Regions from separate parts of the Brevibacillus choshinensis genome, predicted to be linked through region 2. Evidence: riboswitches for the same ligand, from Rfam matches in the RefSeq annotation. Region 2 holds a riboswitch; each other region holds the start of a gene.
The links. A riboswitch is a leader RNA that binds a small molecule or an ion and turns the genes downstream of it on or off. The one in region 2 is predicted to bind S-adenosylmethionine.
Positions count from the first base shown of each region.

Region 1 (3,593 bases), 980 kb from region 2:
ACGTGCTGTGATATCCGTTTGTTGTATTCTTCGTACGTGATTGGGTGATCAAAAGAAATGGCAAGCTGGCTCACTGTTCCCTCTGGCAGCTTGTTCATCGCATTCCATGCAGGGGTCCGCAGATAAGCCGTCTCCTCCTCGGTCATCTTCTCATCAGTCGGATAGCGGAAAAACAGCTTGGTCTCCCGGATTCCGTTTGCCCATTTCGGTTCGGCATGGATACTCCACAAGATGTTGGTATTTTCGAAGAACCCGATATTCTGCTGCTCTGCACCCACTTGCTCACGCAGTTCCATCTTGATCTGCCCATACAGCCCTCCGACCTGCGATCCGCTGCTACCCGCGCTGACACCAGGCTGAGTGAAATTGACCATGTCCCTGGTGACCCGGAACAGATCATCGTACATCCATGAGCCGATCCATCCATTCGCAATGGTCGCAGCAACTCCAAGCACAAAGAAAATGCCGAATGTATAGGCAGAATTGGTCAAGCGCATCTTCCACTTTCCCCGGCGGATGATCGACCGCTGTTGTTTTTCCGTAAGGGTCTCTGCCTGTTGCAACAATGCTTCCCCGTCTGATTCTCCCAACAGAAGCCGTTCGAGTCGACTCGCATATTCTTCGTCGTCCGCTATCTCATCCCTGATCTTCTGCGCCTCTCTTTCGTCCAGTTCTCCCCTCAAATAAGCCAGCAGCTTTTGTTCCCGGCTATCATCACTTTGGTTCGTCATCGACTTCTTCCCTCCACATCCTTCGCATCTTTTGCCTTCCCCGGAACAGTGAGCGCTTGACATCCGCCAGATCGATTCCGAGCACATCGGCAATCTCCGCATAGCCAAACTGCATGGCGGACAGTAAAATGACTTGTTTTTGCTTTTCTGGCAGCCGCTCCAGAGAAAGCTGCGCCGATTCCCACATCTCCTTGCGAACCATCGCGTCTGCCGGATCGACTGCCTGCGCATCTACCCGCTCCGGAATTTGCTCGGTAAGCTGCACGGGCCTTTTCACCCGCTTGCGATGCCAATCGACAAAGGCATGGTATGCCACCTTGAATAGCCAAGGCCTCACTTTTTCCCCGTGAAAATCGTCCAGTGACGAAAAGGCGCGGAAAAAGGTCTCCTGCGTCAGGTCCTCTGCCTGTCTCGCGTCCCGGGTCAGCCGGAGAAGATAGCGATAGATATCGTTCACGTGCAGGCGATACACGTCCTCCAATCCTACTTTCCCAACGGTTCCACACCCTTTCGTTACATACCACGCATTTCGCTGGAAAAAGTTTCACCTCGCCGCTCCATTTTTCTCTACACTTATGTGCAAACCAGAATTACCCAGGGTGTTTTATCCAATTTTCCTCATTAAAAAACAATTTGACTCCCGCTTCTGAACGTCATATCATGAAAATATCGCACACACATCACATTCGTGTGAACCACATAACTCTTATCGCGAGCTGGCTGAGGGACTGGCCCTATGATGCCCGGCAACCGGCGCTACTCTATCTAATCTAGAGGGCGAAACGGTGCTAATTCCAACGGATGAGAGTCGAGACGGGGAGATGTTCCCTGTCTATCGACGAACCCGAGAGATGAGAGGAGACGAAGACGCTCTTATAGTCGACAACCGCCTCCCTGATCGCCGGGGAGGCTCTTTTATTTTCCCGATCTACAAAGGAGGATTAGTCCTAGCAATGAGTGAGCACCGTATCCTCGTTACCTATTTGACGCAAGCAAAGGACCTGAACAAAAAAGCGGAATCGATCGCTGTAGGGATGACCGTCGGTTCCTGGACGGAATTGCCTGCCGCCAAGCAAGCCGAACTGAAACCCTACCTGGGCGAAGCCGTCAGCGCAACTCCATTGGAAGTTTTGGAAAATGGGGAAACGCGCGGCCTGATCACCGTGAGCTACCCGACACGCAACTTCACCAATGACATCCCGTCCCTTTTGACTGGCATTTTCGGCAAGCTTTCCATGGACGGAAAAATCAAACTGATCGACATCGAGTTTCCGGACTCGTTCCTCGGTACATTCCCGGGTCCGAAATACGGCATTGAAGGGCTGCGCGGACGTCTCGATGCGCACGACCGCCCCCTTTTGATGAGCATCTTCAAATCGTGCCTCGGCCTTCCGTTCGATGATTTGAAGACGCAATTCCGCGCTCAGGCATTAGGCGGCGTTGACCTGGTCAAAGATGACGAAATTTTCTTTGCGGATGAACGCGCTCCTTTCCTCGAGCGGATCAAAGCGTTTAAACAGATCGCGATCGAGACCGAGGAGCAGATCGGCAAGCCCGTTCTCTACGCGGCAAACTTGACCGGACCTGTAAACGAACTGAACGAAAAGGCGAAGCGTGCCGTAGAAGCAGGTGCCGATTGCCTGTTGTTCAACGTATTGGCATTTGGCTTCGATGCCCTGCACCGACTCGCGGCCGCCCCGGACGTACACGTTCCGATCATGGCTCACCCTGCTTTGGCCGGAGCGTATTATCCATCGCCCGATTACGGCATCGCGACCCCTCTCTTGCTCGGCAAACTGATGCGCATCGCCGGGGCAGACCTGGTTCTGTTCCCATCTCCGTACGGAAACGTTGCCTTGGACAAAAACGAAGCCCTGGGGCTGGCAAAGAATCTGACAGCGCCACTGGATGGGATTCGCCGTTCATTCCCGGTCCCTTCCGCAGGCATCCATCCGGGACTCGTGCCACAGCTGTTCGCTGACTTCGGATTGGATCAGATCGTCAATGCCGGCGGCGGCATCCACGGCCACCCAGGCGGTGCCACTGCAGGGGCACAGGCATTCGTCGCCGCGATCCGAGCAGTGACAGCAGGCCAAACCTTGCAAGAGGCTGCAGCTGCTTCCCCCGAGCTCTCCATCGCCCTCGAAAAGTGGGGTGGCGGACGATGAGCAAGAAGCTCGTACTGTTCTGCGATTTTGACGGAACGATTACCGAGAAGGACAACATCGTGGCCATTGTCCGCAAGTTTGCGCCCCCCGAGTGGGAAGCGTTGACCGAGCAGATTCTTTCGCAAAAAATCAGCGTGCAGGAAGGAGTAGGGAAGCTATTTCAGCTCCTTCCCTCCTCCCTGCGCGATCAGATCGTCGACTATATCACGACGGAAGCGACTATCCGGCCGGGCTTTGCCGACTTCGTGCGCTACTGCCGGGAAGAAGGCATCGAGTGGCTGGTGACTAGCGGCGGCATCGACTTTTTCGTGGATCCGATCCTGGCTCCCTTCGATCTGAAGGACGTCCCGATCTACTGCAACGGCAGCGATTTTTCAGGCGATAAGATCACCATTACGTGGCCGCATTCCTGTGACGATCATTGCTCCAACGGATGTGGAATGTGCAAAACGACCATCATTCGCCGCTACGACCCTGCAACGTACTTCCGCGTGGTCATCGGGGACTCGATTACCGATCTGGCAGGGGCGAAAATCGCGGATTTCGTCATCGCCCGCTCGTTTCTCGCACAAAAGGCACAGGAGCTTGAGCTGCCTCACCAATCCTTTGCCACATTCCATGATGTGATCGCCATACTGCAAGATCTGAAACAACAACAGGAGGTCAGCTGATTTATGACAGCAACATTCGAACA
Region 1 is NZ_CP069127.1:5,295,175-5,298,767, forward strand. Features, by position in the region: gene JNE38_RS26575 (anti-sigma factor) at 1-731, opposite strand, end outside; gene JNE38_RS26580 (sigma-70 family RNA polymerase sigma factor) at 715-1,203, opposite strand; SAM riboswitch class I at 1,435-1,589, shown strand; gene JNE38_RS26585 (2,3-diketo-5-methylthiopentyl-1-phosphate enolase) at 1,685-2,899, shown strand; gene JNE38_RS26590 (2-hydroxy-3-keto-5-methylthiopentenyl-1-phosphate phosphatase) at 2,896-3,570, shown strand; gene JNE38_RS26595 (methylthioribulose 1-phosphate dehydratase) at 3,574-3,593, shown strand, end outside.
Region 1: it holds a riboswitch for S-adenosylmethionine, as region 2 does, so the genes downstream of both, JNE38_RS26585 (2,3-diketo-5-methylthiopentyl-1-phosphate enolase) here and JNE38_RS21780 (pyridoxal phosphate-dependent aminotransferase) in region 2, are expected to answer to the same signal.

Region 2 (3,593 bases):
AAAAGGAATACTCCATGTTCCGTTCCCCCTTGATTTTTCATATAAGTGGATGTGACCGCTCGCGGCGGCCGTTTTGTTTATACTTGTTTTATCACTGTCGAATGGCAATGTCCAATGCTCACTTACTATGGGGGAATAGGTTTTGACTATGTCGAGCGATTGTTCGATCGACACTGCCGCTATCTTTGCCTTGTGTGCCGTCAGGATGACAACCAAATGAAAAACCTCTTTCCAGAATCGGAAAGAGGTTATGTAAGCTTGATTCATACCTATGCGATGCGAATCACGCGTGCTTTTTCCACTTGCGGCAGGAAAGACAGATCGACATGGGCATGCGCTTCTTCCAACCCAATATCTTCGGCCAGCAAAAGAGCTTCTTCCTGGAAGGTCAGCGTACAGCTTCCTTCGTTCAGCTCGCACAGACGCTTCAATCGTTTCAAGCGTTCTGCTTTCTTTTCCGCTCTCATGCCATCATTGCGCAAATCGCACACATTCACGTGGCGAGCGTCTGCAATCATGCTGATATCGTCTACATGGACAATCAGTCGCTGTCCTTCTTCTGTTACAAAACCGATCGAGCAAAAATGCGCTCCGGACATTTCCAGACGAGTGAGAACGGCATTGGCAAACATTTCACCCGTACGCAGACGGATCGAACCTGCTTCAATAGCCCCGCCTATTTTTCGCTCGTTGGCGATTACCGTATACATATCCGTGTAACCATTAATCTGATAGCGCATGGTACCCTCCCGCTCTGCCAAAAGTTGTCGCTGAGACTAATTATCATTAACAGTATTTATCGTATAATGAAAATCATTATCTGTCAATAATGAGAATGATTTTTATTGAGAATGGACAGTGATTTTATTTTGCCCAGCTCTTCCTACCATATTCGCTACCTCTCCTGTAGGCGATGGGCAGGTGCCCGAAAACGAACAAAAAGAATGGGCCTGCTTCACAGCGGGAGCCATTGCTGCACATAAGACTTGTAAAAAGAATGCAAAAAGACCGTACCCGCTGATTTCAGCAGTACGGTCCGTCTTTTGCATTGTTGTTTATGCTTTTGTAAATATCCCCAGCCGCTCGATTCGACTCACTGCTTCAGCGAGTCGCTGCTCATCCGACAAGAGAGCCGCCCGTACGTAGCCTTCGCCCGTAGGCCCGAAGCCATTCCCCGGTGCTACCACCACGTGTGCTTTTTCCAGCAGCAGATCCGAAAACTCGATCGAGGAATATCCGCTCGGAACGGGCAGCCAAGCAAAGAACGAGCCTTGCGAAGGCTGTGCCTGCCAGCCGATGCGATGCAGATTGGTGAACAGTGCATTGCGGCGTCCTTCGTAGACGGCTACCAGATCGCGTACGCACTGCTGCGACTCCGTCATGGCTTTTGCCGCGGCCATCTGCACTGCTCCGAACAAGCTCACAAAGTAATGGTCTTGAATCAGATTGATCAGTCGGACCAGCTCGCGGTTTCCTACCATCGCACCGACGCGCCAGCCCGCCATGTTGTAGGTCTTGGACAGTGTGTAGAACTCGACGCCCACTTCCTTCGCACCCGGAACCTGCATAAAGCTCACCGGCTTTTTGCCATCGTAGCTGATGGCACCGTAGGCAAAGTCGTGGCATACGACGATCTCGTTTTTCTGTGCAAAGCGAATCGTCTCCTCGTAGAACTCAAAGGGAGCATTCACCGCTGTCGGATTGTTCGGGTAGTTGAGGAACATCAGCTTCGCTCGCTCCAGATCTTCCTTTGCAATCTGACCGTAATCAGGCAAAAACTGATTCTCTGCGCGCAGAGGCATCATGACCATTCGCCCGTCTACGACGGCAACCCCGGACCAGTAGTCAGGATAGCCTGGATCCGGCACCAATGCGACATCCCCTTTGTTCATCAAGACCTGGCAGATTTCCACTAGCCCTGTCTTGCTGCCAAACAAAATCGCTACCTCTTCTTCCGGGTCGAGGTCCACGTCAAATTCCTGCTTATACCAGTGAGCGACCGCCTGCTTCAGCTCGAGGCGTCCGCTAAACGGCGGATATTTATGATGCAGCGGGAGCGCTGCCGCTGCCTGCAATTCTTCTACGATATGGGCCGGTGTCGGCAAATCAGGATTGCCCTGGCCGAGATTGATCACATCATGACCGGCAGCGATGACTTTATTTACTTTCGCTACGAGTGTGGCAAAAAATTGCGTCGGCAGCCGATCGATCATGTCGGAATGTTGGATACGCATCTGTCTTCATTTTCCTTTCTGTCGGATGATGCATGTAAAATAAATTCGTACAGCAAAAAACCCCTCTTTCCTTACAGAAAAAGGGGTAGATCAGCTTCGTCACGTCCTTATCTGTCAGGAAATCTCCTGCTGGAATTGGCACAGCATCCAGCTCCACAAGGGAACATAGATCCGCTGCCGGGTTTCATAGGGCCAGTCCCTCCACCTCTCTGAATAAGTAAAGCACACGGAATATAATGTTTTGAATCTTCTTCATACTACTTGAGCGTTATCGGTGTGTCAAGATCCTTGCTGAATTTGCACGGTTGCCCCGTCTCTAAGTAACGTCTGTCCCCGCACGACAATGCGGTCACCTTCCTGGACACCTTCCACAAGCTCGATCGAATCGCTGGTCTGTTCTCCGGTTTTCACTTCCACTTTCTTTGCGGTCTTGTCGGTTATGCGGTAGACGTACTGTTTCCCGTTTTCCTCAAAAACTGCCTTTCGTGAGACGACGAGAGCATTCGCTGACTGCTGCAAGCCGAACTGGATGTTGACGACCATATCTGCTTTCAGGATCGCCTCCGGGTTGGCAAGGGATATCTCCACGGGATAGGCGCGCAAGTCCTGATTCATGACGGGGCTGATGGCGGTGATCGTTCCCTTCAGGTCTTTTTCCAGGGTGGTGAGCGTGATCGTCACCACGTCACCCTTTTTCACGGTTGACACATCTTGTTCGGATAGATTCGCTTTGGCGATGAGGGGATCTGTATTTACGATCGTCACGACTGCTGATTGCACGGAGGCCATCTCTCCTGCGGAGCCGTGCACCTGCGAGATCGTTCCTGAAATGGGGGCGGTGATCACGGCATAGCCCAGCTCTTCACGTGCGTTCTCCAAAGCGACACGCGCTTGCTCCACCGACGCCTCAGTTACGGCTACTCCTGTTTTCTGCTGGGCGGTCGCAAGCGTCTGCTTTGCATTGTCATAAGTGGTCTGAGCGTTGACCAACGCGGCTTTAGCCTGCTCGAGCTGCTGGGCAGCTACCGCCCCCTGCCCATACAGCTGCGAGATTCGCTCAAAATCGCGCCGGGCGTCCTGCAGCCTCTGTTCGGATGAGACGAGACCGCTCCTGGCTTGCTGCAGACTTTCCCCTGTATTGCTCGCGCTCTGCCGAAGTGAGGCTACGGACAGCTCATAGGCTGCCTGCGCTTGCTTGACGGCACGATTCAGATCGCTCTGATCCAGCGTGAATAATACAGCTCCTGCCTGCACCTTTTGACCGAGCTTCACCTGGATCTGATTGATTTTCCCACTGATTTTTGGCGTGACGGCGACTTCCTCGCTAGGCGCCAGCTTTCCAGTGACACCTGCTCTCGT
Region 2 is NZ_CP069127.1:4,316,601-4,320,193, forward strand. Features, by position in the region: gene JNE38_RS21770 (aminotransferase-like domain-containing protein) at 1-16, opposite strand, end outside; gene JNE38_RS21775 (hypothetical protein) at 270-740, opposite strand; gene JNE38_RS21780 (pyridoxal phosphate-dependent aminotransferase) at 1,056-2,234, opposite strand; SAM riboswitch class I at 2,339-2,454, opposite strand; gene JNE38_RS21785 (efflux RND transporter periplasmic adaptor subunit) at 2,514-3,593, opposite strand, start outside.

Region 3 (3,593 bases), 540 kb from region 2:
ACGAAGCTGATCTGCATCAACAATCCGAACAATCCTTCCGGTGCAATCATCGAACGCGAGCTTCTGGAGGGAATCGTGGAAATCGCACGTTCCTGCGGGGCTTACCTGCTGTGCGACGAGGTGTATCGCAATCTTTTGCAGGAGGATGACCTCATCGTCCCATCCGTCGCCGATCTGTACGAAAAAGGGATCAGCACTTCTAGCATGTCAAAAGCCCTCTCGCTGGCTGGACTTCGCCTCGGGTGGATCGCGGCCCCACAGGATGTGATCGAGGAATGCATCAAGCACCGCGACTATACGACGATCAGTGTGGGGATGCTCGATGATATTTTGGCGGTACACGCCATGAAAAACTACGATCGGATTCTTGGACGCAATCGCAAAATCATCAAGGATAACCTAGCCATTCTGGATGCGTGGGTGGCCGGGGAGCCTTCCGTCACATACGTAAAACCGCGTGCAGGTACGACCGCGATGCTGAAAGTGGATCTTCCGGTTACATCCGTAGACTTTTGCAAGGGTCTGCTAAAGGAAACCGGCGCCTTCCTGACTCCTGGCAGCTGCTTTGATTTGGAAGGCTGGGTACGGATTGGCTATGCTTGCGAAACAGAAATGCTTCGCCAAGGACTGCAGAAAGTATCCGAGTACATCCGTTCCATTCGTTAACGAAACAAGGCTGTGGAGATATATTTCTCCGCAGCCTTTTGCATTCTGTAGGACGTGCTTCACTCAACGCTTCCTAGCAAGGGGAAGCATCGGACCTGCAAGCCAAAATCCGACTGTAACAATTCCTCGTGCTCTGCACGCATGCCGCTGGTGATCAATCCGGCACGCAGAACTCCTCCTAGGTCGAACTGTACCTTGAGCTTGTGTACGTCCACTCCCGCGTGACGCAAAAAGTGCAAAACGCGATCGGGCGTCGCCGCAGGTGCGGAGCCTTCCAGGTAACAGAGGGAATGGTCCCCGTTTTGCTGGGTTACCGAACCTGTCGCCGCCTCCGTTTCCTTCCACTCCGGATGCGGAGTGAACGGCTGTGTCAGCAGGTAAGCCAGGTCCTCCACGACTGCACTCGCAGTCGGCAATTCCCCTGCTCCTCTGCCTGTAAACAGAAGATCTCCCACAATATTCCCCGACAACTGCACAGCATTGAACGCGTCCTGGATTTGGGCCAGCGGATGGTTCGTCGGCAGCATGGTCGGCTCTACCGATAAGCGAATGCCTTCCGGAGCCTGCTGGGCCTGGGCGATCAGCTTGATCCGATACCCGAGCTCACTCGCGATGCGGATCTGCCCGGAGGTTAGGTCTGCAATGCCCCTCCTCTTCACCTCGGCGAGCGGCAGCGACTCTCCGTAGACGAGCTGAGCTAAAATGTACAATTTGTACATCGCATCAAAGCCTTCCACGTCCGAGCGAGGGTCCGCTTCGGCATAACCCAGCTCCTGCGCCTGTCTGAGAACCTCCTGGTACGGCAGCTGCTCGGTCTCCATTTTCGTCAAAATGAAGTTGGTCGTGCCGTTCAGGATACCGCGCACGCCGTTGATGTCATTGGTGCGGAGGAATTGGCGCAGAACGCTGAGGATGGGAATCCCGCCCGCTACACTCGCTTCATAAGCCAAATGGACCTGATGACGATTGGCCAGATCCACGAGCTCGGTTCCTCTTTTCGCTAGCAGCTCCTTGTTGGCTGTGACCACATGACATCCCTTTTCAATCAAAGCGCGGACATAATCATACGTCGGCTCGACTCCACCCATGACCTCCACCACAATGTCCACATCACTCTTGAGCACTTCTTCAAAGTCAGTGGTCAGCACAGATCTGTCAAGCTCCACGGCTCTTTCCTTTTCCGAATCGCGCACCAGCGCTTTGACGATCTCGATCCGTTTTCCCAAGCGTGAGGAAAGCTTCTCCTGTTGGGAGCGGATGGTTTTGATCACACCGCCACCTACCGTTCCCAATCCCAACAGCCCTACCTTAACAACTCCAGCACTCATCTCATTCACCCCATCAGCAGTCTGTCAAACAAAACAAACAAAAAACCTTCTTCGATAAGAAGAAGGTTGGTTGGCATCGCTGCATTCCCTCTCCTTATCTCCCAGGACGCAAGCATCCTGCAGGAATTGGCACCTTGTCACCTACTACGTGACGGTTGCCGGGCTTCATCGGGCCAGTCCCTCCACCTCTCTGGATAAGAAAGTATGTAGTTTTGAAGAAATCAAAAAAACCTTCTTCGATAAGAAGAAGGTTCTCATTCACGTATACGAGTGACCCGCTTCTTATCTTTCGAGACGTACAGTCTCGCAGGAATTGGCACCTTGTCACAAACTTCATGACGGTTGCCGGGCTTCATAGGGCCAGACCCTCCACCTCTCTGGATAAGAACTAGTATGCTGTTGAAGTTTATTCTAAGAAATTCCATCCGATCCGTCAACACAAAATTCACGCTATTTCGGAACGAATGCACCCAAGCCGCCCTGAATGATTGAAGCGAAACTGGCGGAGCTATTTCTAGAGATGATATCTTTCCGAAAGAAGCTTGCGGTGATGGAGCTCATGGCCCGCGATGATGTAGGCCAATGCCCTCGCCGAGAGTTCGCTGTTATTGGCAAGCCCCCTGCGCGTCCAGGCTTCCTCGGGCACCCCATTTATGAGGGCAAGCGTGGATCCGCGCACCGCCCGGAACTCCTCCAGCAGCGCTGACATCGGACGCGAGTCAAAGGAGCCCTGAAGCACATAAGCCTCATCTTCATATCCGGCCAAAGGAGTCTCGTCTCCTCTGGCAATCCTCAGCAAACGATAGCTCATGATTCTCTCCGTGTCGATGAGATGTCCGAGCACTTCTTTTACCGACCATTTTCCAGGAGCGTAACGGAAAATCTCCTGCTCATTTGTAAGACCAGAGAGCATCATTGCGGTTTCCTCCAGCTGACGGGATAACCATTCTGGCAAACTCCCATCTGGAACCAGAGCAATGTATTTCCCATAGTAAGCGGCGTATTCGTCACTTGTCGGCCGATTCATCATCTTATCTTCCTCCTTTTGATTGGTTGCGATCAACCCGTACTGGCAGCCGGCGCCTCCTCTTCAAAGTCATACAGCGGGAGTGATATGGTAAAACGAGTCCCCGCTCTCGGCTCGCTTTGAACAGCTACAGAGCCCCCGATAGCGCGAATCACCTGAAAAGAGTAGGTCAATCCGAGGCCAGTGCCGCTTGATTTCGTAGAATAATAAATAGACCCGAGTCGACTGATCTGGTCAGCACTCATTCCCACTCCGTTGTCCTTGATGATCAAAAGTACGCTTCGGTCAGCCAGATTCAGACTGATTGACACCTTGGCATGCGGAATTTCCACGCAAGCTTCGATCGCATTTTTTATAAAATTCATGAGTACCTGTTTGACCTCATCCCCATTTGCGATGATCCATACAGGGACCACCGGCTTATGCTCCAGCTCGATCTCAACATTGCTCATGATGGCATAAGACGACATGACGTCCATGATCACCTGCACATGCTGCGATAGATTGGTTTTTCCTGTTTGCTTGCCCGGAGGCTTGGAGATGGATAGATATTCGGATAGCACCGTTTCGGT
Region 3 is NZ_CP069127.1:3,774,765-3,778,357, forward strand. Features, by position in the region: gene JNE38_RS19040 (aminotransferase) at 1-666, shown strand, start outside; gene JNE38_RS19045 (homoserine dehydrogenase) at 726-1,994, opposite strand; SAM riboswitch class I at 2,086-2,195, opposite strand; SAM riboswitch class I at 2,274-2,382, opposite strand; gene JNE38_RS19050 (DinB family protein) at 2,509-3,024, opposite strand; gene JNE38_RS19055 (sensor histidine kinase) at 3,054-3,593, opposite strand, start outside.
Region 3: it holds a riboswitch for S-adenosylmethionine, as region 2 does, so the genes downstream of both, JNE38_RS19045 (homoserine dehydrogenase) here and JNE38_RS21780 (pyridoxal phosphate-dependent aminotransferase) in region 2, are expected to answer to the same signal.

Region 4 (3,593 bases), 1.7 Mb from region 2:
GGTGTCACGAACTTCGCTTCTGGAACAGCCGCCTGGATGTCTTTGAAGTACATTTCCATGATCGGGCCTGCTGCGATTTCTTCTTGGCTGAACATGTTTACATATTCAGAGGTCTTGTCGTAGTATTTCACGACGCCTTTGTTCGCTTCTTTCATTTTCGCGAATGCTTGGTCTTCATTGAATTCTTTGCTGCCTGCCACTTGGGAAGCCGCATCCAGAATCATAGGGCCAGTCGTCGACGTAATGTTTGGAAGTGTCAGCTTGCCTGCCACTTCAGGGCTCCACAGATCCTTCCAGCTCTTGATTTCCGTTTTGATCACGTTCGGATTATAAGCGATCCCGAATTGTCCGATGGTGTAGGCTGGTCCGTACTCTTCACCCAGCGGCGCTTTTGCGATGTCGTAGATCTCTTTCAGGTTTGGAATGCGGCTGCGATCGATTTTTTCAAAGGCACCGCTCTCGATTCCTTGCTGCGCATAGTAGTCGGAAAGATAAATCAGATCCACATCGGAGCTGCCTTGGCGAATTTTATTCAAACGCTCTGCATTGTTCCCGATTTCCAGAACAATTTTGACGTTATGTTCTTTTTCAAACGGCTCATACACTTCTTTGCGGAAGAAATCCTCGGAAAAACCCCAGGTGGAGATCACCAGCTTTTTCGGCTCGCCGCTCGCTGCTCCGCCAGCTGCATTTTCTTTCGGCTGCTCGCTGCTGCCGCACCCTGCGAGCGCCATTGAAATCATCGAAAAGGAAAGAACTCCTGTTAACCACTTTTTCATCTTGTATTCCTCCGTTTTTGGTTTCTCTTTCAGATAATGGAGCACGTATTCTAATCCAATTGATTGTTTCCCTCGGCATCATTGGTCTATTCGCCATCACACCTTTATCTAGAAGAAAATGGTAAAAAAAGAAAAGAAAAGTACCCTTGATTAGAACATTCATTCTAAACAAGAGCACTTTTCTTCGTAAACAAAGAATAGCGACACCCGTTTTGCCGTTGCCGCCGGTCTTCCCCTCAGATAGATCCAAAGGGAAAATCCGAACGACTCCGTCAGGTATTCGATTGTGATTCAGCCAAAATGACGTTTGTGATCGCCAGCTGTGTGGCAGCGTCATAATCTCTCAGTACAGCTTCCATGTCGAGATTCATGTCTTCCTCCAAACGTTCGCGAAGCTTCTTCTTATATAGAAGCGACATTCGGAAGTCCACCTCGAGCTTCAGAGCAGGAGCCTCGCCTTCCAATGCAGCCGAACGCGGTGAGCGCCGATGCTTGGCATAGAAGGTAATCATATTATTTTCGATAGTTACTCTCAGTAAAGTTGTCCCAAAGCCGAACAACTCCTTAGCTATCTCGTTGTAGATCGCAGATAGCTTTTTTCTGCTTTCGTTTGTGTCCTGTATAGTCATGACATCACCTGCGAGAGTAAGTATCAGGCTTATTGATTTTTTCTCATTATACATATGATAAACGCTTCTATCAAGCAATCATTCGTATTTTGATCAATTTACCAACATTCAGAATATAAAAAAGTTGTCGAATAACATTTGACACGTTTAAAAATGCGAGCTATAATCCAACTATCCAAATAAGAATTACCACTTATTTAACTGCATATCTCAATCTCTTATAAAGAGAGGCGGAGGGACTGGCCCCATGATGCCTCGGCAACCTACCCGAACACGGTATGGTGCCAAATCCAGCGGAAGAAATTCCGGAAGATAAGAGAGGAATGAGTGACTGACCAGCTGCGACAGTTAACGACGACCTCTTCTTCCGGGAAGAGGTTTTTCTTAATTCCAACGGTTTTTATTTTTCAAAACATAAACACTCATTAGACAAAAGGGGAGAAACACATCATGAAAAAGACAGGAATTTTGCTTAGCTCACTATTGCTCGCAGCATCCTTGCTGACTGCTTGCGGAGGTAAACAGGAGGCTGCTCCGGCTGCAGGAGGGACCGCTGCCGAGCAAACGAAAATCAAAGTCGGCGTAACCGCTGGACCTCACGAAGAAATCCTGAACAAAGTAAAAGAAGTGGCGAAAACAAAAGGTTTGGAAGTAGAAGTCGTTGTATTCAATGACTACGTGCAGCCAAACCAAGCTCTCGATAAAGGAAACCTGGATGCAAACAGCTTCCAAACCATTCCGTTTCTGGACAAATTCAACGAAGACCACAAAACCAAGATTGTCGAAATTGGCAAAACAGTAACTTTCCCAATGGGTCTTTACTCCACCAAGCACAAGAAAGTGGAAGAAGTCGCTGAAGGCGGCGTAGTGGGTATCCAAAACGACCCAACAAACCGTGCTCGTGCACTGTTGCTGTACCAAGCAGCCGGTCTGATCAAACTGAAGGATGGCGTAGGCAATAAGGCCACTCCATTGGATATCATCGAAAACCCGAAAAAATTGGAATTTAAAGAACTGGAAGCTGCTTTCCTGGCACGCTCCCTGAACAACGTAGAATTAGCGAGCATCAACACCAACTTTGCGATGGAAGCAGGCTACAATCCGAAAAAGGATTCCATCTTCTCTGAAACATCCGATTCTCCATACGTAAACGTCTTGGCTGCAAACGAAGCAAACAAAGACAACCCTGCACTGAAAAAACTGGTTGAGATTTATCGTTCTGAAGAAGTGAAAAAATTCATCGACGAACACTTTGAAGGAGCTGTGCTCCCATCCTGGTAAGCTACACTAACTATCGAACAACAAGGAGACTGGAGAGATGATACAGCTAACCGACATCCATAAGTCGTATACGGTGGGAAACAAACAGGTTCAAGCCTTGAAGGGCGTATCACTGAACGTGGAAAAAGGACAAATCTTCGGCGTGATCGGATTCAGCGGAGCAGGGAAAAGCACCCTGCTTCGCACGATCAACCTGCTCGAAAAACCGTCCAGCGGCTCCGTCGTAGTCAACGGTCAGGATATGCTTTCGCTGAAAGAAAAGGAATTGCGCCAAGCCCGCAAAAAAATCGGGATTATCTTTCAGCATTTCAACCTTTTGTCCTCCTATAACGTCTTTGACAACGTAGCCGAGATTTTGCGAATGAACCGGGTACCCAAAGATGTAATCAAGCAGAAGGTAGAAGATCTCTTGCGGTTGGTGGGCCTCGAAGATAAAGCAAACTCCTATCCTTCTCAGCTATCGGGCGGACAAAAGCAGCGCGTCGGCATCGCCCGTGCCCTGGCTACAGATCCGGAGATCCTTTTATGCGATGAAGCCACCTCTGCACTCGATCCGCAGACTACCGACTCCATCCTGGAGCTGCTTCTCGACATCAACCGGAAATTCAATTTGACCATCGTGCTGATTACACACGAAATGCAGGTCATTAAAAAAATCTGCGACAACGTAGCCATCATGGAAAACGGTGTGGTCATCGAACAGGGCTCTGTGCTCGATATTTTCAGCAATCCTCAGCAGCAGACTACTCGCAACTTCATCAAAACCATTTTTGATGACGATGTGCCACATGAAATCTTGTCGAAAATCAAGCAGACAGGCCCTGCAGCGAAAATTCTCCGGGTCGCATTCCGTGGAGACGCCGCACTCGATCCTGTTCTCGGCACCTTGTCTGCTCGCTTTCCG
Region 4 is NZ_CP069127.1:6,019,255-6,022,847, forward strand. Features, by position in the region: gene JNE38_RS29830 (ABC transporter substrate-binding protein) at 1-779, opposite strand, end outside; gene JNE38_RS29835 (DUF2294 domain-containing protein) at 1,052-1,408, opposite strand; SAM riboswitch class I at 1,624-1,727, shown strand; gene JNE38_RS29840 (MetQ/NlpA family ABC transporter substrate-binding protein) at 1,859-2,689, shown strand; gene JNE38_RS29845 (methionine ABC transporter ATP-binding protein) at 2,727-3,593, shown strand, end outside.
Region 4: it holds a riboswitch for S-adenosylmethionine, as region 2 does, so the genes downstream of both, JNE38_RS29840 (MetQ/NlpA family ABC transporter substrate-binding protein) here and JNE38_RS21780 (pyridoxal phosphate-dependent aminotransferase) in region 2, are expected to answer to the same signal.